DNA from 2 places in the Paenibacillus sp. FSL M7-0134 genome. Region 2 is predicted to be linked to the other one. Evidence: predicted binding sites of a transcription regulator. Region 2 holds the regulator's gene; the other holds the start of a gene.

Region 1 (10,617 bases), 940 kb from region 2:
TTCGCTTTAACAGCTTCGCCTACCGATTCGTCCACTTTAACTACTGGTTTTTTCAGCAGCTCAGACAAACGTACGCCAACAGGAGTCAGACGCATGGATTCAACAACCTGACCTTTTGGACGTCCAAAGTGACTCGCCAAAATAACTTTTGCACCTTTTTCAATCAGGTAGTTAATGGTTGGCAAGGTTTCACGAATACGCTTGTCATCCGTAATTTTACCGTCCTCAACCGGAACGTTAAAATCTACACGAACAAACACCCGTTTTCCATTCAGTTCTATATCACGTACGCTCTTTTTGTTCATCTCCATATTCCTCCGCACCCTTATAATTTTACGAATCAGGAATTCAAGGCACATTTGATATATAAAGAGCGGAAACAATAACCTGTTTCCGCTCTATGATGTTGCTCAATAAGACTGTTCTTATTTAGCCAGTTTTGCGAAGTATTCCAACGTGCGGATCAATTGTGCAGTGTAAGACATTTCATTGTCATACCAAGCTACAGTTTTCACCAGTTGTTTGTCGCCAACAGTCAGAACTTTAGTTTGAGTTGCATCAAACAAAGAACCGAAAGTAAGACCTTTGATGTCGGAAGAAACGATTTGATCTTCAGTGTATCCATAAGTTTCAGGATCGGATGCTTCTTTCATCGCAGCGTTGATTTCTTCAGCAGTTACGTTTTTCTCCAGAACTGTTACCAGCTCAGTCAGGGAACCTGTAGGTACTGGAACACGTTGAGCCGCGCCATCCAATTTACCTTTCAACTCAGGGATAACCAAACCGATTGCTTTAGCAGCACCAGTTGTGTTAGGGATGATGTTTTCAGCTGCTGCACGAGCACGACGGAAGTCACCTTTAGCATGTGGAGCATCCAAAGTGTTTTGGTCGCCAGTGTAAGCATGAATTGTAGTCATCAAACCTTCAACGATACCAAATTTATCTTGCAGTGTTTTAGCCATAGGAGCCAGGCAGTTTGTTGTGCAAGAAGCACCGGAGATTACAGTTTCAGTTCCGTCCAGAATTTCATGGTTTACGTTGTAAACGACAGTTTTCATGTCGCCAGTAGCTGGAGCGGAGATAACAACTTTTTTAGCGCCGCCTTTCAAATGTTTCTCAGCAGCTTCTTTAGTTGTGAAGAAACCTGTACATTCCAGAACGATGTCTACACCCAGGTCTCCCCAAGGCAGTTCTTCAGGGTTGCGGTTAGCCAAAACTTTAACTTCTTTACCGTTTACTTTGAAGAAGCCGTCATGTACTTCTACTTGTCCTTGGAAATTACCTTGTGTTGTATCATATTTCAACAAATGTGCCAACATTTTGGAATCTGTCAAGTCATTGATTGCTACTACTTCAATACCTTCCACGTTTTGAATCCGGCGGAAAGCAAGGCGTCCAATACGTCCGAAACCGTTAATACCAACTTTAACTGTCATGAGTGAGTTCCTCCCAAAGTTCGTTTAGTTTAGTTTTATATATTCAAGACAGACCCGAAAGCCCGTCAAGACAACACTATTCATAAATCCTATATTAATCATTTAAATAACGACTTACAATCTCAACAGCAGCGCCTTCGTCGGTGACTAGAATGTCCTCTTGCCCGAAACGCAGTACCGCATGAATAGCGGCCGCCTTGTTTTTGCCTCCAGCTACACCTAGAACCGTATCGGTACGCCTAATGTCCTCCAATCGGAGTCCAAGCGTCAGCATTCTGTGAACAACGACGCCATCTTCGTTAAAGTAATAACCAAACGATTCGGCTACCGCTCCTTCACTGCTGATCTGGGCAAAGGTTTCGGGATCAAGTTTACGTCTATGTGCCATCGCTATGGCGTTGCCTATCCCGTGAATGATGATACGACTCTCGCGAATCAGGTTCAATATATCCTGAATGTTCGTATCTTCAAGCAAGGAGTTGTAAGCATGATTGCTGAGCAAATCCGGTACATGGAGCAGACGGTATTGAGCGCCTACCTTGCGAGCCATTGTGGAAGCAATTGTGTTGGCCTGCATTTCCATGCTTTCTCCCAAACCCCCGCGTGCCGGTACAAACCACCCACCCTTAAGTGGGCCATTAGAAGGTAGTGCCAGTTGTTCCGCCACGTCGGCAATTGTCGTGCCACCTGTTACAGCGACCACATCCTCGTCGTCCATAACACTCAGCAACGCTTTTGCTCCAGCGCGCCCCAGCTCCTGCTTTGTTAACGGAGAAGCATCCGAATCCCCTGGAACGACAACCACCTTCCTCAAACCATAGGCTTGACGAATCTGGTCCTCCAATTGGGACAGGCCGAACAAGTTGTTCGCAATCGGCTCCAGCTGTTCCAGCAGATCCAGTCCTGCTTTGCTCACCTTCATGCCTACACTCTCAATCTCAATTAGCCCCTGAGCTTTAAGAAGATCGGTTTCGGCGCGCAACACGCGCTCAGTCATGTTCAGTGAAGCTGCCAGTGTTCTGCGTCCAACAACATCGGACAGCATAATCTGATGCAGGATCGTGTACCTTTTTTTCAAAACATCCATGAGGTCGGGCAGAAGCTGCTTCTGTATTTCTAATATCTTTCGCATGCTTTCCACTCCCGCACACTTCTAAGTTCTGTCTCTAATGCTCTATCTCTAACTGGTCTCAAAACGTCCCGGGATAACTTTTTAAGTCCCACGTATATCTTAACCAATATTTGCTCCATATGCAAGTCTATCTGAACCTATATTTCTCAACCATTTATCTGAATATGCGCATTTAATAAAAGCTTGCAATTCACTGCTGTATATCATATAATCATCTTTGTTTCCAATTAGCTGTTTAATTAGTTAGTTGTTTGCATTGAATCAACTATGCGCCCGTGGTCCAACGGATATGACGTAGGCCTCCGGAGCCTGAGATCGAGGTTCGATTCCTCGCGGGCGCGCCATTTTAAATGAACGCTTAGATGCTTCTATATAATGTTTTAACCAATAAGAGCGCTGAGGGCTCTTTTTTTTAATCATTAGTTTGACTTTCTTTGACTTTTTGTTTGAAATTGTTTATCATGTGGTTATTACGGTAACAGTTTATAAATAAGGGACGTGTAATCGGCATGTCCACCAAATCCACTAACGATATTTAAGGGAGGTTTTTTGACGTGAGCTATGTTCCTATGGTAGTAGAACAAAGTAACCGCGGCGAACGCGCCTATGACATTTATTCCAGACTGTTAAAGGATCGCATTATTTTGTTAGGCTCGGACGTCAATGACGTTGTAGCCAACTCTATAATTGCGCAAATGCTGTTTTTGGCTGCCGAAGATCCTGAAAAAGATATTCACTTGTATATTAACAGCCCTGGCGGTTCCATTACAGCTGGTATGGCCATTTTCGATACGATGCAATACATTAAACCTGACGTATCTACGATTTGCGTAGGTATGGCGGCTTCCATGGGCGCGTTTTTGCTGAATGCAGGCGCCAAAGGTAAACGTTTCGCTTTGCCAAACAGTGAAATTATGATTCACCAACCCCTGGGTGGTGCACAAGGTCAGGCAACGGATATCGAAATCCGCGCACGCCGCATTCTGAAAATGCGTGATAAACTGAACCGCATTCTCGCAGATCGCACAGGCCAACCACTGGAGCGCATTGAAAAAGATACAGACCGTGACTACTTCATGTCTGCTGATGATGCCAAGGAATACGGTATTATTGATAAAGTGCTAACTAGCTCCTCTCCAGAAGGTGTATAAGAGAAGAAATTTACCTCTTTCGATAACTGGTAAATGAAAAAGCTGCTCCGGATGTCCTTATCCGGTAGGCAGCTTTTTTGCTTTATTGTTTTTTAGGTTATAGACAATTGGACTTATTTATTTCTACTATTCATTCTGTCCCGCAAAAGGCTTTCCACCTTGAGGCAGCAGTTGACCGAACGAGTAGGTGAACTCAGGAATTCCATACGCGTATGGCGCATAATCATACAAATCAAACACGATTGTTACTCCACTGTTCGTCACATAAAAATTCTGATCTGCCGCCAGCTCTTTAAATTTGCCGAATCCTTCGCCAGCCTGAAGTGCATCGATTTTTTTCTTCAAATCAGCATTGAGGAACTTTTTGTAGTTCGGATTTGCCTTCAATACGTCAGACAATTGCTGCAGTTTACCATCAGCTAGCGAAAACGTATATCCTTTACGTGCCGTCATGCCATGTGCGCCACCCGTATACGAGTAGTCCTGCATAATCACACTCAGAATACCATCTTTGTTATAGGCAATCGCAAAATCATTTCCAAACTCATACGGTCTTTCTGTTGTAGCCTCTCCCTCAGCCATCATCTTTTTGCCTGCTGCCAATATACCTTCTGCATGCTTTTTAAGCACATTGTTAATGGCCTGTTGAGCCTCAGAATTCAGCTGGCTACCGCTGATTTGCGGGTACTTAATCTTGTAGGACACCTTCGCACTACTCGAAGCTGGAAGTGTTTGAGACGCAATTGTAATCGGATTTAGCTGGCTTTTACTCAGCGTTACTGTTTTCTGAGCTGCATTCCATTGAGCATCTATGCCCAGATAGTCTTTCAGCAAACTCATAGGAATGTATAGCTTCCCAGCGATCTGTTTGGCATCCATACTACGTGTATTGATTCCATTGACGTTGACGTAGGCATCCGAGGAAGAAGCCATAATGTAAAGTTTATTGTACCCGCTACCTACGGTATATGTCGCTGTTTTCGCATCATAGCTTACTGGAATCCCCAAGCTGTCGCGCAGTGCGGCCACCGGAATCATTGTACTCCCGTTCACTTGGACACCTTTAGCGGGCAACGTTTTACCATTCCATTGGATGGTGATTCCTGGTTGCTGTGTTGTCGCTTGCTGCTGTTTCGTCGATGCTGCCTGGATATAGGAAACGGGAACAGCTGTGACTCCTGCGAAAATCCCTGCCGCCAGCAGTGCTGAACCCCATTTTTTTGCATGCTTACTCATATTAAATATTCCTCCTGTTAATGATCTGTATTGTCTATGTGTGATAACTACTTTTATTATTATATCTATACCCTATTGTATGTAGTTTACAATCTGTACACTCTCCGATTTCAATATGTACACCTAATAACCCTTAGCTATGACAGACTCATTACAAAAAGGTTTCGGTATACAAAAAAAGCCAGCAAGCCAGCCTGCACATGATGCAGGCCGCTTGTGGCTTCGTTTGATGATCTATATTAGTTCATTTCGTATTGAGCCGACACCTGAACTTTCACTGTTACTTGCCCCGATTGTATCTCTGTCCCGCCACCTGCTACGTCCAAGAGCGATTTTGACATGGCATTTTCACGTTGTGTAAAGATTTGTGCTTCTCCGCCATCTACCGTCACACTCACAAGGACACCTAACCCTCGTTTGGCTGCCTTAGCTACAGCACTGGCTTTAGATTGTGCGCTTCCCAATGCCTTAGTAATGGCTTCTTCTTCATAAGTCGAAGGATCTTCCACGGAAAAACGTACATTATCTACGTTATTGGCTCCGGACTTGGTCGCCTCATCCAACAACTGACCGATTTTATCCAAATCGCGGTATTTGACGGAAAGTGTATGGTTGGCAGTGTAGCCTTTGAGCTTCTGCCCTTCTTTTTCGTTATAGGTGTAGTTAGGCTGTACATAAAACTGGCTGGTCTGAATGTCATCTGCGCTAATGCTCCACTTTTCTTTCAGCAGTTGTGTAACCTTGTTCAATTTTGTAGCATTGGCTTTTTGAGCAGCAGCTGCCGTATTCCCTTCCGATTGTACACCGATAGAGAGATAAGCAATATCGGGCTTCGCCAATACTTCCCCGCTTCCAGTCACATTAATTACACCGTTTACCGTCGAAGCTGTTGACGCAGCATAAGCACGATCTGCCCCCGTCCATAATCCGCCTGCTACTCCCCCTGCCATTAATGCTCCTGCGAGAACTGCCGTGGCTACTGTTTTTGTCCAAAGTCTCATTGAATTCAACCTCTTTCTTGAAAATGTTTGTACCTTCCAGACGGAAAAGACGGAAAAAGGTTGCAGCCAAGCGTACAAATTTCCGAAACAGAGCATGACCACGGGGATTTTAATTATTTATAGTTTGAACTTAATACAGTCTCTATATTCAACAAATCCATCCATAAAACAGTTAACGGAGGAGTTTTCGAAGACTTTTTTCTGGATACAAAAAAAGCCCCAAAGGGGCTTTTCACTAAGAGCATACACCATATCACAAAGCAAATCTTTGTTTATTGATTTTCCAGCTCTACCTTACTAACCAGACTTACTAAAGCGTTTACAGCCTGTTCGGCGTCCGCACCTTCAGCACTAATATTGATTTCAGTACCTGTACTGATGGCAAGACTCATAATACCCATGATGCTCTTGGCATTAACCTTTTTGTCTTCTTTTTCCACAAAAATCTCAGATGAATATTTATTCGCTTCCTGTACGAACAACGCAGCAGGTCTGGCGTGCAGTCCTGTTTTCAAGCGTACGACTACCGGATGTTTTGACATGTCAGCTTACCCCCTCATCAAATAAATCTGGACACTACTTACTCCATTTTATTTATCACATTATAACATTAACCCGGGACAGACACTAGAAAAAAAACTAAAAAAACCGGGGCTGAAAGCCCCACGGACATTCTTTTTACGGAATCAGGCCATTTTCGCCCCTGATTTTGTCAGCCATCTCATCAATTTTGCGAAGCCGATGATTTACACCCGATTTACTCACGACCCCTTTGAGCATTTCCCCGACTTCTTTTAAATTCAAATCGGGATGAGCGAGACGAATTTCTGCCACTTCACGCAGTTTATCCGGCAAGGTCTCCAAACCAACTTCCCTCTCCAGCAACTTTATATTCTCAATTTGCCGGACAGCAGCTCCAATCGTCTTGTTCAAATTAGCCGTTTCACAATTGACAATGCGATTTACGGAATTGCGCATATCGCGCATAATGCGTACATCTTCAAATTTGAACAAGGCTTGATGCGCCCCAATGATGCTAAGCAGCTCAATGATCTTCTCGCCTTCCTTGATGTAGAGAATAAAACCTTTTTTTCGCTCAATACAGCGAGCATTTAGGTGAAACTCATTCGCAAGATCAACGAGTGCCTGACAATGCTCCTCATACATCGAAGAAATTTCAAGGTGGTAAGACGATCCTTCAGGATTGTTGACAGAGCCACCTGCCATAAAGGCGCCCCGCAAATAAGCCCTCTTACAACAGTTTTTCCGAACGATATCCCGATTAATCCCGTCAGTGAATAAGAAACCTTCTGTGACGATATAAAGATCCTTTAGCAGTTGCTGCACACCATTGGGAATACGGACAATGTACACATTATTTTTTTTCAAGCGCATTTTTTTCCGTACAAGCAGTTCGATATGGAGTTGAAAATGCTTCTTGATCAAGGAGTAAATCCGCCTTGCAATCGCGGCATTTTCTGTGGACACGTCCAATATCACCCTTTTATTCGACAGTTGTACGGATCCGAGCATACGTATAAGTGCAGATAGTTCCGCTTTCTCACAGCAGGACTGGCTTTCAATCATCGTAAGCTCTTTTTTCGTTTGTGCCGCAAAGGACAAGGGACTCACCTCCTTCTTAATATCCAGTTTTGTACCAATTGGTAAATATGCTGGCTCAATTTGTCGGCATCATGCCGTAAATACGTGCGGAACAGAACTAATGTATCTGCCACCACTTTATATCCCCGGTCGGTCAGCTCGCCCATGTCTACTTGAACTGGCTTGGCTCCCTGCTCGGCATACATTTCCTGTACTTGGGGTGGGATTTCTCCGTTATTTACAATGACATAGTCGAAGAGATGATGCCCTACATGCTCAAAAATAGCTTGCAGGTGATCTCCTACCGTATAACCATCGGTTTCGCCAGGCTGGGTCATAACGTTACAGACAAATATTTTGATAGCGTCTGATTTTACTACAGCTTCAGCGAGTTTAGGTACAAGCAAATTTGGTAATATGCTGGTATATAGACTGCCGGGGCCAATCAAAATCGCATCGGCTTCATTAATGGCCTCTACAGCCTCAGGCAACGGCTCCACGTGAGTCGGTTCAAGAAAGACGCGTTTGATGCGTCCGCCCGCTTCCGGGATCTTGGACTCCCCGGTAATCACCGTTCCATCCTCCATCTCAGCGCTTAACACAACGCCTTCCTCGGCTGCCGGTAGCACACGTCCCCGGACAGCAAATACACGGCTAAGCTCACGCACCGCCGTTACAAAATCTCCCGATATATCGGTCATCGCTGCTAAAATCAGATTACCCAGGCTGTGGCCTGACAATCCTGATCCCGCACCGAAACGGTATTTCAGCATATCTGACATCACTGGTTCCACGTCAGCCAAGGCAGTCAGCACATTGCGAATATCCCCTGGAGGGGGCATCTGCAGCTCACTGCGCAAAATCCCGGAGCTTCCGCCATCGTCAGCGACTGTAACAATAGCCGTAATATCTAGCGGCTTTTGCTTTAAGCCCCGCAGCATGACGGACAAGCCGGTTCCGCCGCCCATAACAACAATACGTGGGCGCTCCCGTTGTGATCCGGTCTCTTTCATGATTTCACCTCATTAATGCCGGTCCCGATCAGCATCCCGATGCGAAACAGAAACAGATTCTGTCTCGCTGGCACCCAGCATTTTTCCTAAATACTCCGATATTGCAACAGAACGATGCTTACCGCCAGTACAGCCAATGCCGATAATGACCTGGCTTTTGCCTTCTTTGCGATATTGCGGAATCAAAAAGTGTAACATATCCAGCAACTTGGTCAAGAATGCCTGAGTCTCGGGCCATTTCATGACATAATCATATACATCGCTATCCTGTCCCGTGTGGGGACGTAGTTGGTCCACATAGTGGGGATTAGGCAGGAAGCGCACATCGAATATAAGATCGGCATCAATGGGAATACCATACTTGAAGCCAAAAGAAGTAATGTTCACGGAAAGCATACTGCTCTCCAGATGAGAAAATCGTGAAATAATCCTCGCCTTTAAGGTTGCAGGCTTCATCACACTTGTATCAATAACCTGTGTAGCCGAGCTTTTTAATTCTTCCAACATCTTGCGCTCCAACCGAATCCCATCCAAAGGCATGCCGTCTGGAGCCAGCGGATGACGTCTACGGCTTTCCTTATACCGCTGTACGAGAACGCCATCATTCGCATTTAAGAATAAAATTTCACAATGAATCGTAAAATGATCTTTAATATAATTCAACGATTCAGACAAGGCGGTGAAAAATTCTCGTCCGCGTAAATCAATTACGAGTGCCACCTTGCCTATTTTACCGTTAGACTGCTCAATCAACTCGGCAAATTTGGGAATCAGTACAGGAGGCAAATTATCAACGCAGAAGAAGCCCAAGTCTTCCAGGCTCTGAACCGCAATGGTCTTCCCTGCGCCTGACATCCCCGTAATAATAATGAGCGTTGCCCACGGCGCAGCATTTTTTAGGTTATCTGTCATATGGACTTCCCTCTCCTTTTGCTTCTTCGCTCTATGCCAGTACCCGTATTATCAGTAACCTGTGGATCAGGATCAGGATCAGGAACGTAGCAACAAACCAGCTGCCCCTACGATACCTGCATCATTGCCCAGCACAGCTGGAACAATCGATACCCCTTTTTGAAGGGGCTCAGGTGCCAGTTTGGTGTACACGCGACGCATCTCTTCAAACAAAAAGTCGCCTGCTTTGGAAACACCGCCACCTATGATAAACAACTCTGGATTAAGCACAGCGGCAACTGCTGCCATAGATTTCCCCAAATAGAAAGCAGCACGGTTCACGATACGCAGAGCGACTTCATCCCCGGCTTTAGCAGCATCAAATACTTCCTTGGCAGCAATTTGATCTTCCAGCGCCAGAGAGGTCCGGTCGCCACGTTCCACAGCGTCCTTGGCCATACGAATGATGCCTGTTGCGGAAGATACAGTTTCCAAGCAACCCATTTTGCCGCATCCACACTGAATAGCCTCCAGATCAGGTACGACACTGATATGGCCAATTTCTCCGGCCATGCCCGAAGAACCTTGGTATATTTTACCGTTTATAATAATGCCGCCACCTACTCCTGTTCCCAGGGTATAGCATACGCAGTTTTCTATGCCTTTGCCTGCACCAGCCCAAGCCTCACCCAGCGCAGCAACATTCGCATCGTTGTCTATTTTCACAGGCTTGCCAATCCGGTTCTCTAGGAGCGCACGGATCGGTACGTCACGAAAGCCAATATTAGGAGCGAGGACAATAATACCATCACGAACATTCGTAAAACCTGCAACGCCTGCACCGACACCCTTTAGTTGATCCCACTCATAAGGAGATTGCTCAACAATATGCCGCACATATTTTTCGATATTACCGATGACAACGTCTACACCTTTATCGGTTTCGGTTGGTCCCTCATATGTGTGCAAAAGCTGTCCGTTTTCATTACAAATGCCGACTTTAATCGCGGTACCGCCCAAATCGACACCTACATAGATACTTTCAGACATGTTCCAAGCCACCTTTATGTTTACTTAAAAACCTGGTATGAAATATACGCTTACAATTCCTACTTCATAATAGTAATCCTACGTTCCAACTATAATTGAAGCCCC
Region 2 (10,617 bases):
AGCTGACCAATACTAATCGGTCGAGGGCTTATCCTAAAATAAAACGCAAATAAGTTTCGGATCCAGTTTTCAGGGTGTAACCTTGAAGGTATGTACAAGTGACATATGATAAGCGCATGGCTATTCATTCACACGATAAGTGATGAACCGAATAACCGTACGGTAGAATTTGCACAGCAAATTCATGTTTGGTGGCGATAGCGGAGGGGTTCCACACGTTCCCATCCCGAACACGACCGTTAAGCCCTCCAGCGCCGATGGTACTTGGACCGCAGGGTCCTGGGAGAGTAGGACGTCGCCAAGCAAAAGTGAAAAGGATGATAATCTCAATGAGATTATCATCCTTTTTTTATGTGTTTTTAGATGGCCACCTGCTTCTAAGGTTGACAGAGGGAAGAGGCTTTGCCACACTCTAAGTGTATAATCTTTTTTATGGATGCCCAAGTATACGAGCGAGGTGACGAAGTTATGGAGATCAGACAATTACAACGTGAGGAATTTGAAGCGGCTATTGAATTATCTCAATATGCTTTTCAGTTTACAATGTCCCTGGAGGATCTGGAAAAATCCAAGAAGAAATTCAAACCAAAGCAAACATGGGGAATATTCGACGGACATGACTTGAATGCTAAACTGACTTTGTTACCCCTACAGGTATACATAAACGGTCAGGTTTTTGATATGGGGGGCATTGCTGGTGTGGCAACATGGCCAGAAAAGCGTCGCGGAGGCATGGTGTCACGTTTGTTGACGCATGCGCTTGAAGAAATGAAGTCTGCGGGACAAAGCCTTTCTTTTCTGCATCCATTCTCCTTTGCCTTCTATCGTAAATTTGGATGGGAAACGTATATTGAATATAAAAAGTACGTCATTCCCATTGATAAATTCCCTGCAAAACTTAAAACAGAAGGTACAGTCAAACGCGATGTCAAAGATATTTCAGAACTGGACCAAGTGTATCAAGCGTATGCATCTCGTTATAATGGCACGCTGGTACGAGATAAGGAATGGTGGCAAGAGCGGATTTTAAATGAGAACTATCGAACTGCGGTATATTACTCTGAAACAGGCGATCCTCAGGGATATGCACTATACAAAATTGAAGATAAACAGTTGAATTGTGATGAGTTGGTATATGAAAATGAGACGGCTCGTCGGGCTTTATGGACTTATTTTGCAAATCATGACTCAATGATAGCCCAAGGTAAATTTAATTACGTTCCAGCAGATGACAATCTGCCATTTTTACTCGATGATCCACGAATTCAACAGGAAACTGTGCCTTATTTTATGGGTCGTATTGTGGATGCAGCTGCTTTTATAGAAAGATACCCTTTTGAACAGATTGGAGAAGAAACAAGTTTAACCTTAAATCTGACTGATCGGTATGCTCCATGGAATGATGGATTATGGAGATTAACGATTACTACGGAGGGGCAAGGACATCTGGAGAGAGTGGATATAAGCAATTTATCTGAAAACGCCATAGTAGCTGACTTGAAACTTGGGATTCAGTCACTGACGACTCTGATGCTTGGCTACCAGCAGGCTGATGATCTGTATAAATGGGGGCGTATTGAAGGCAGCAGTGAGTCTGTGTCTGCCCTTAAACGTGTAATACCGGTAAAACAAACGTTCTTATTGGATTTTTTCTGATAAAGGCCCATTTAGTTCTTCTTAGGCTCCATCTTTCAGGGAACATAACTTGTGTGGTTATCATAATTTTCAAAACTCTTTCTGTAATGGGAAGAGTTTTTTTATGGTATTGTATAAAACATAATTAGATTGCGAAAAATGGTATTGACCCCTTGGCAAAAATGAATAATGTGCTATAATATGAATATAGTCAAAGAAAGTCAAAGTCAATCAAGCCTAGTGCGATTCTGTAGAAGTACTATGCTGATGGATTAGCTGTATAAGGTGATTTTGATAGCAAAGAAGTAAATGAGGATCGAAATGATTTGCGTATAGTTAGGAGCTGACTCTTATGAACATAAGAGAAGTGTATGATTAATCGCAAATAAAGGCCACACTAGAGACAAAACGGTACAATTCCAATGGATGTAGATCAGGCAATAGCCTGAATACAGCTTAGATTCGTGACTTTACCGTTTGGTTAAGTTCAATATACGGCGGACTCTGTGGAGCGTGAAATGTACTTGAATACTTGCGTTTCCGTTAGTGGAGGATGATGAAATGCGCAATGTTTCCGATATTATTGAACAATATTTGAAGAGTATATTGCTGGAAAGTCCCCAAGGTTTAGTGGAGATTCAGCGCAATGATCTGGCTGACCGCTTTTCCTGCGTGCCGTCGCAAATTAATTATGTAATTAGCACCCGGTTTACGCTGGAAAAAGGCTATGTGGTGGAAAGTAAACGCGGTGGTGGGGGCTACATTCGTATTCAGCGAATTCAGCTGCCTGCACAGCATGCCATCCATACACATCTTCATCAGAGCATCGGGGAGGAAATAAGCCAATCGGCAGCCGAAGGACTGATTTATCAGTTAGAGGAAGCCCATTTTTTAAGCAAAAGGGAAGCTAATTTAATGAAGGCTGCTTTATCAAGGGATACATTATTACTGAAGCTTCCCTATCGTGATCAACTGCGAGCAAGATTGCTTAAGGCTATGCTGATTTCGTTGCTGGCGACCAAATAGTGTGTGGAAAGAGACTAACGTTTGGATGTAGGGATTGGTATAAATCCTGACATTGAAGGAGGTGCTTTTATGCTGTGCCAAGAATGTAATATGCGGCCGGCAACTTTGCATTTCACCAAAATTGTGAATGGCGAAAAGACAGAGTTTCATATTTGTGAGACGTGTGCCAAGGAAAAAGGGGAGATGATCCCTGGAACACCTAACGGCTTTTCGATTCATAGCTTGTTGTCGGGGATGCTGGATTTTGACTCCAGTACAAAGAGCCAGTCTCCAGGCCACAGTGGTCCGCAGAACCTGCAATGCAAGGATTGTGGCATGACCTATGCACAGTTTAGTAAGCTGGGACGTTTCGGATGCCCGTCGTGCTATCAATATTTTGATAGTCGTCTGGACCCTCTGTTCAAGCGTGTGCATGGCAGTACGAATCATGTTGGTAAAGTTCCGGTTCGCACTGGAGGCCGACTGAAGGTTAAACGGCAAATTGACGATTTGAAAAAAGAGATGCAACAGCATATTGTACAGGAAGAATTTGAATCAGCTGCTGAGCTTAGGGATCAAATCAGAGAGCTTGAAAAAGAAATGACTGAAGAGTAAAGTTTGTGAAGAGTAGGAGGGATGCGTAATGCCCAATATTCGGTTTACGGAGAAGCCGCTAAGTGACTGGATGCGTGGTGATGCTGCGGATTCGGAGATTGTCATTAGCAGCCGGGTGAGAATTGCGCGTAACTTGCAGCATCTGCCTTTTCCCATGCTTGCTACCAATCAGCAGTCGGAAGAAGCACTTCAACGATTGACGGATATCCTTCAGTATGATGATTTAGGCGGTTTTGGTACTTTTCATACGTTGAAAATATCCGAGTTGGATGAGATCGACAAGCAGGTGCTGGTTGAGAAGCATTTGATTAGTCCAAATTTGGCGAACGAATCTCGTAACGGTGCTGTTTTAATTAGCGATGATGAATCGGTTAGTGTTATGATAAACGAAGAGGATCATCTGCGTATCCAGTGCTTATATCCGGGATGTCAGGTTAGGGAAGCTTGGGAACGCGCTATGATTATTGATGATGCATTTGAAGCGCATGTTGATTATGCATTTGATGATCGGAGAGGTTTTCTGACCAGTTGTCCGACGAATGTCGGCACAGGTATGAGAGCTTCGGTGATGATGCATTTGCCTGCATTAGTTATGACTCATCAAATCAATCGTATATTGTCTGCTGTTTCACAGGTAGGTCTTACAGTTCGTGGCATTTACGGTGAAGGCAGCGAAGCGGTCGGAAATTTGTTTCAGGTATCTAATCAGATTACACTGGGACAAACCGAAGCGGAGATTATTGAGAATCTACATGGCGTGGTGCTACAAATTATTGAGCACGAGCGTTCTGCCAGAGAAAGGCTAATGAATGAATCTATGCTGCGAATTACAGATCGGGTGATGCGTTCATTCGGTATTTTGTCATATGCAGCAGTATTGGATTCCAAGGAGGCTGCACAGCGGCTATCCGATGTACGTCTTGGCGTAGATTTAGGGATTTTGGAGCGTCCTTCCACCGCAGCGATGAATGAGCTGAATGTGATGACACAACCCGGGTTCCTGCAAAAAAGCTTTGGGGATAAAATGAATACCGAAGAGCGCGATATGTACCGGGCGAAGCTGATCCGGCAAAAATTAGGCACAACCCTTTAATATATAGAATGATCTGAAATACACACTGTGGAGGTGCAGGATATATGATGTTTGGAAGATTTACGGAACGTGCACAGAAAGTGCTTGCTTTGGCTCAGGAAGAAGCTGTTCGATTGGGACACAACAACATTGGCACAGAGCACATTTTGCTAGGCCTCATTCGTGAAGGTGAAGGAATAGCCGCGAAAGCCTTAATCGGTTTAGGGCTGGGACTGGAAAAAATCCAGGATGAAGTGGAAACGCTGATTGGACGCGGTCAAGAGCAACCGACGAACATTGCCTATACTCCACGCGCCAAAAAAGTCATCGAACTGTCTATGGATGAAGCCCGCAAACTGGGCCATACCTATGTAGGTACAGAACATATTTTGCTTGGTCTTATTCGTGAAGGTGAAGGCGTAGCAGCGCGTGTACTGAACAACTTGGGCATCAGTCTGAACAAAGCGCGTCAGCAAGTGCTTCAATTGCTCGGCAGCAGCGAGGCTGTTTCCAGCCATCACGGTGCTCCAGCTAATGTCAGCACGCCAACTCTGGACAGTCTGGCACGCGATCTGACGGCATCTGCGAAGGAAAACAACCTGGACCCTGTTATTGGGCGTAGCAAGGAAATTGAACGCGTAATTCAGGTGCTCAGCCGCCGTACAAAGAACAATCCGGTTCTGATCGGTGAGCCTGGGGTAGGTAAAACAGCGATTGCCGAAGGATTGGCCCAAAAAATTATAGCAAATGAGATTCCCGAAACGTTACGCGACAAGCGCGTAATGACACTGGATATGGGTTCTGTGGTAGCAGGCACCAAGTATCGTGGTGAATTCGAGGATCGTTTGAAAAAAATTATGGACGAGATTCGTCAAGCGGGTAATATCGTATTGTTCATTGATGAGCTGCATACGCTGATTGGTGCTGGTGGAGCGGAAGGCGCAATTGATGCGTCCAACATCCTTAAGCCTGCTCTGGCACGTGGCGAGCTGCAATGCATCGGTGCGACCACGCTGGATGAATACCGCAAATATATTGAGAAAGATGCTGCTTTGGAGCGTCGTTTTCAACCAATTACAGTGGATCAGCCTTCTCCAGAAGAGGCGATTCAAATCTTGTACGGCCTGCGTGACCGTTACGAAGCGCATCACCGTGTAAAGATCACAGATGAGGCTATTGAAGCGGCTGTAAAATTGTCAGATCGTTATATCACCGACCGCTTCCTGCCAGATAAGGCTATTGACCTTATTGATGAAGCGGGCTCCAAAGTAAGGCTGAATTCTTACACTGTACCGCCAAACCTGAAACAGCTGGAAAACCGTCTGGAAGATATCCGTAAGGAAAAGGATTCAGCGGTACAAAGTCAGGAGTTTGAAAAAGCGGCAGCGTTGCGTGATACAGAGCAAAAAATCCGTGAAGAGCTAGACGTGACGAAAAACCAATGGAAAGAACAACAGGGTCGTACAGATTCTGAAGTTACACCAGAGGATATCGCTCAGGTCGTTGCAATCTGGACAGGTGTTCCAGTCAGCAAGCTGAAAGAGGAAGAAACACACCGCTTGTTGAATATGGAAGAGTTGCTGCATGAGCGGGTAATTGGACAGGATGAAGCAGTTAAGGCAGTAAGCCGGGCGATTCGCCGGGCACGTGCCGGACTGAAAGATCCGAAGCGTCCAATTGGTTCCTTTATTTTCCTCGGCCCAACTGGGGTTGGTAAAACAGAATTGGCACGCGCCTTGGCTGAATCCATGTTTGGAGATGAAAATGCGGTTATCCGTATTGATATGTCCGAATATATGGAGAAGCACTCCACGTCCCGTCTGGTAGGAGCACCTCCAGGGTACGTTGGATATGAAGAAGGCGGTCAGCTGACTGAGAAGGTACGTCGTAAGCCATACTCTGTTGTGTTGCTGGATGAAATTGAAAAAGCACACCCAGAAGTATTCAATATTCTTCTGCAAGTGCTGGAAGATGGTCGTCTAACAGATTCCAAAGGTCGTGTCGTCGATTTCCGTAACACACTCATCATCCTAACATCTAATGTTGGTGCACAGGCGATTAAACGTAACTCCACGCTTGGTTTTACAGCTGTAGTGGACGCTGGGGCGGATTACGATAATATGAAGGGCAAAGTGATGGATGAACTGAAGAAAAGCTTCCGTCCTGAGTTCTTGAACCGGATTGATGAAATTATCGTTTTCCATTCTCTCGAAGAAAAACATATTGCCGAAATTGTGTCACTCATGTCTGAGGAGCTGCGTAAGCGTCTGAATGAGTATGAGGTGGACTTCGAGTTGACAGACAACGCTAAAAAATTCCTTGCCAAGGAAGGCTTTGATCCAGCGTATGGTGCGCGTCCATTGCGTCGTGCAATCCAGAAGCATATTGAAGATCGCCTGTCCGAGGAACTGTTGACTGGCAACATTACTAAGGGTGACTCTCTCTTCATTGATGAGGAGAATGGTGCATTGACTGTAACGAAAAAGGATAATGTATCTGCCAAGTCCTAAAGCAGTTTACTAAATAAATAGTAGAAAAGGGTGTCTCGCAGGCTGGAAAGCTATTGCGAAGACACCCTTTTTATGTATAAAACACGGTGAAATGGTTGGGTAAATGCTTTGGGAAAGTTTGTGATATTGCTTTACGTCCGCCAAGCTTCAATGGTAAACTTTTATTGTTACAGCTCTTTCTGGGCTGTATGAACATAAATTTGACATTATCGTCGTCAATAAGGAGCCCAGGAATAAAGTATGGCTAAAGTGAAAACTAAATTTTCCTGTACGGAATGTGGTTATGAATCGCCCAAATGGTACGGAAAATGTCCTGGATGCCAGGCGTGGAATTCCATGGTCGAAGAAACGGAAAGCGTTGTAAAAACTCAAGGAATGGGGTCTTCCCTTCTTACTCATAGCACAAAAGACAAGCCACTGCCTATTATAGAGGTGGAGAGTGGCAAAGAAACACGAATTTTGACGGGAATTGGCGAATTGAATCGAGTACTCGGTGGAGGTGTGGTGCCGGGTTCACTCGTTTTGGTGGGCGGTGATCCGGGAATCGGTAAATCTACGCTTATGCTGCAAACATCTAATGAGCTAGCTTTAACTGGTTTAAAGGTGCTGTACGTGTCTGGTGAGGAATCTGTCCGTCAAACGAAACTACGTGCAGATCGGCTCGGTGCCTTGTCCCCCAGCCTATACGTATTATGTGAGACGAATTTGGAGACGATTGAAGAAGCGGTGGACAGCTTGAAGCCGGAATTTTTGGTCATCGACTCGATACAGACCGTATATTTGCCTGAGGTGACGAGTGCACCAGGTAGTGTGGCTCAGGTGCGGGAGTGTACTTCACGCTTTATGCGAATTGCCAAGGGGCTAGGTATTGCTACGGTATTGGTAGGACATGTGACCAAGGAAGGGGCCATTGCAGGTCCACGTTTGTTGGAACATATGGTTGATTGTGTGCTTTATTTTGAAGGAGAGCGTCATCATACGTATCGGCTTTTGCGTGCAGTTAAAAACCGTTTCGGTTCTACAAATGAAATTGGTATTTTTGAAATGGCTGAAAGCGGTTTGCGTGAGGTGTCAAATCCTTCTGAACTATTCCTGTCTGAACGACCACTGGGGGTAGCGGGTTCTACTGTTGTAGCCAGTATGGAAGGAACCCGACCTGTATTGGTTGAACTGCAAGCATTGATTGCAGCTACGCATTTTCCATCTCCGCGCCGAATGGGCACAGGAGTCGATCATCATCGAATGGGATTAATCATAGCCGTGCTAGAAAAGCGGATGGGCATGTTTTTGCAAAACCAGGACGCCTATCTCAACGTAGCTGGAGGCGTGAAGTTGGATGAACCGGCGGTGGATTTGGCTATAGCTGTGAGCATTGCTTCCAGCTTTAGGGATGCTCCTACCAAGCCGTACGACGTGATTTTTGGCGAGGTGGGACTGACAGGTGAGGTGCGTGCGGTATCCCGAGCAGAACAGCGAGTACGGGAAGCGGAGAAACTAGGTTTCAAACGGGTGATCATGCCGGAGAAAAGCTTGAAGGGCTGGACACATCCGAAAGGGATTCAAATTATAGGAGTAGGAACGGTGGCAGATGCACTGGCAGCCGCATTAGATTAGGGGGCATTGAGAATGAAAGAAGCGAGCCAACTGGATAAAATGAACGATTTGCTGCGGCTTGTGGCACCGGGAACTCCCTTTCGCGACGGGTTGGAAAACGTTTTGCGTGCCAAAACGGGTGCTCTTCTGGTCGTTGGCTATAGCCCAGAAGTTATGGAAGTGGTGGATGGCGGTTTCTCCATTAATTGTGATTTTTCGCCGAATTATTTGTATGAGTTGGCTAAAATGGACGGCGCAATCATATTGAGCGAGGATTTAAAACGAATTTTATATGCCAATACGCAACTGATTCCGGACTCCTCCATTTCTTCAATTGAAACAGGAATTCGGCACCGGACAGCAGAACGAGTTGCAAAGCAGACTGGCAAACTAGTGGTTTCTATTTCCCAGCGGCGTAATATTATTACCTTGTATCAGGGGACATTACGGTATGCGCTCAAGGAAATCGGGGTTATTTTGACGAAAGCCAATCAGGCTATTCAGACGTTAGAGAAATATAGATCCGTGTTGGGGCAAGCCTCTACGAATTTGACAGCTTCTGAATTTGAAGAGCTGGTTACCATGCCGGAGGTCGTTAATGTCATCCAGCGGATCGAAATGGTGCTGCGCATCAAAATGGAGATCAAACGATTTATTAACGAGCTCGGAAATGAGGGCCGTCTGATTAGTATGCAGATGGAAGAGCTTGTCAGCAACATTGAGGAAGAAGCATGGTTGCTGTATAAGGATTATGCCAAAGACGATAGCGACGAGAAGATTCGTGAAATTATATTGGGACTCAAACGTTCTACGGACGACGAATTGTTGGATGTGAATCATATTGTACGTTTACTAGGCTACCCTTCTTCAGCTGCGACATCAGAAGAGTATATTGCTGCACGCGGCTATCGGGTACTGAACAAGATACCGCGTTTGCCGAATGTGATTATTCATAATCTGGTGGAGCGGTTTGGACGTTTTCCGCATGTCATGACAGCAACGATAGAAGAACTGGATGAAGTGGATGGTATTGGAGAGGTTCGTGCGCGTACGATTAAAGAAGGTCTTAAACGTTTGCAGGAACAAGTTTTCATTGACAGGCAAATGTAAATGTAATACAGTGAAAGGATTATAATGGAACAATTCATACATTGAGGTGAAGAGATGATTACCAAATCAATTCCGAACATGTGTACCTTAGGTAACTTGTTTCTCGGAATGATCGCCATTTTATTGGCTGTAGACGGAAAATACAGTCTTGCCGCTATTATGGTTATTGTCGCCATGTTGTTGGACGGACTGGATGGAAGGATGGCCCGGGTCCTGAATGCCCAAAGCGAATTCGGTAAAGAACTGGACTCCTTATCAGATATGATATCTTTTGGTGTTGCTCCCGCAGTTATTATGTACATGGTTGCTTTTCATGATGCGAATTCGGCTCTCGCTTGGACGGTTACTGCCATTTTCCCGATGTGCGGAGCGTTGCGTTTGGCTCGATTTAACGTACGTCCTGGTGTACCAGGTTATTTTACGGGTTTGCCAATTCCGGCAGCAGGTGGGGTATTAGCGACTTTGTCCTTATTCCATAACGATATTTCATTGTTATACATGTCGATTGCCATGTTGCTGGTTTCTTATTTGATGGTCAGCTCCATGAGATATCCTAATTTTAAAAAGGTCGGCCTCCCAAAAAAAGCGATCTGGGTTGCTCCATGGGTCGTAATTGCAGCGGTGGTGTTGGCTGTTAAATTCCCTGACCAGCTGTCGAAGCTGATTTTTGTACCGCTGGTGCTGTATGCATTGTATGGCATGAAGCTGAACATTCGTAAGCTGTCACGCAGACGTGGACGTGGTCGGGAGCGTTCCAGTCAGGAAGAACAGGACGATCAATATCGTCATTCACAGCGTTAGTATCAAGCAAGAATAAGAATAAGCATTTATTTCCTTGAAGCATTTCAGGGAGATAAATGCTTTTTTTTATGCATAAAAAGTGAAAATACAGGGTTAGTTATGTTGGAAATGGATCATACTGGTAAGAGAAATGCTATGTATCCAATAAATAGCAGACTATATGAAAAGAAAATAAAGGAGGTATAGAGACTCAATGTGGAGAAAGGCTATTTTAACTTTTACAGGATTGTGCGGAGCATGGTTTGGCTATACGTTATACCAGCGGGTAGGAGGCAT

The links. The regulator CtsR, encoded in region 2, represses protease genes until heat stress. The targets are predictions, from matches to a motif close to ATGGTCAATAAAGGTCAAACA.
Region 1: clpP (ATP-dependent Clp endopeptidase proteolytic subunit ClpP) is a predicted target of CtsR. The motif match lies at 2,990-3,010, and genes of this name have one in related genera.

Annotation. Positions count from the first base shown of each region.
Region 1 is NZ_JBBOXV010000001.1:1,320,314-1,330,930, reverse strand. Features, by position in the region: gene NSQ58_RS05865 (phosphoglycerate kinase) at 1-305, opposite strand, end outside; gene gap (type I glyceraldehyde-3-phosphate dehydrogenase) at 426-1,436, opposite strand; gene NSQ58_RS05855 (sugar-binding transcriptional regulator) at 1,531-2,568, opposite strand; tRNA gene NSQ58_RS05850 (tRNA-Arg) at 2,838-2,912, shown strand; gene clpP (ATP-dependent Clp endopeptidase proteolytic subunit ClpP) at 3,123-3,719, shown strand; gene NSQ58_RS05840 (PdaC/SigV domain-containing protein) at 3,846-4,955, opposite strand; gene NSQ58_RS05835 (SIMPL domain-containing protein) at 5,195-5,956, opposite strand; gene NSQ58_RS05830 (HPr family phosphocarrier protein) at 6,229-6,498, opposite strand; gene whiA (DNA-binding protein WhiA) at 6,635-7,579, opposite strand; gene NSQ58_RS05820 (gluconeogenesis factor YvcK family protein) at 7,585-8,571, opposite strand; gene rapZ (RNase adapter RapZ) at 8,584-9,483, opposite strand; gene NSQ58_RS05810 (ROK family glucokinase) at 9,562-10,512, opposite strand.
Region 2 is NZ_JBBOXV010000001.1:384,838-395,454, reverse strand. Features, by position in the region: rRNA gene NSQ58_RS01755 (23S ribosomal RNA) at 1-36, shown strand, start outside; rRNA gene rrf (5S ribosomal RNA) at 188-304, shown strand; gene NSQ58_RS01745 (GNAT family N-acetyltransferase) at 469-1,656, shown strand; gene NSQ58_RS01740 (CtsR family transcriptional regulator) at 2,197-2,661, shown strand; gene NSQ58_RS01735 (UvrB/UvrC motif-containing protein) at 2,731-3,255, shown strand; gene NSQ58_RS01730 (protein arginine kinase) at 3,284-4,348, shown strand; gene clpC (ATP-dependent protease ATP-binding subunit ClpC) at 4,393-6,837, shown strand; gene radA (DNA repair protein RadA) at 7,078-8,451, shown strand; gene disA (DNA integrity scanning diadenylate cyclase DisA) at 8,464-9,540, shown strand; gene pssA (CDP-diacylglycerol--serine O-phosphatidyltransferase) at 9,595-10,341, shown strand; gene NSQ58_RS01705 (PIN/TRAM domain-containing protein) at 10,535-10,617, shown strand, end outside.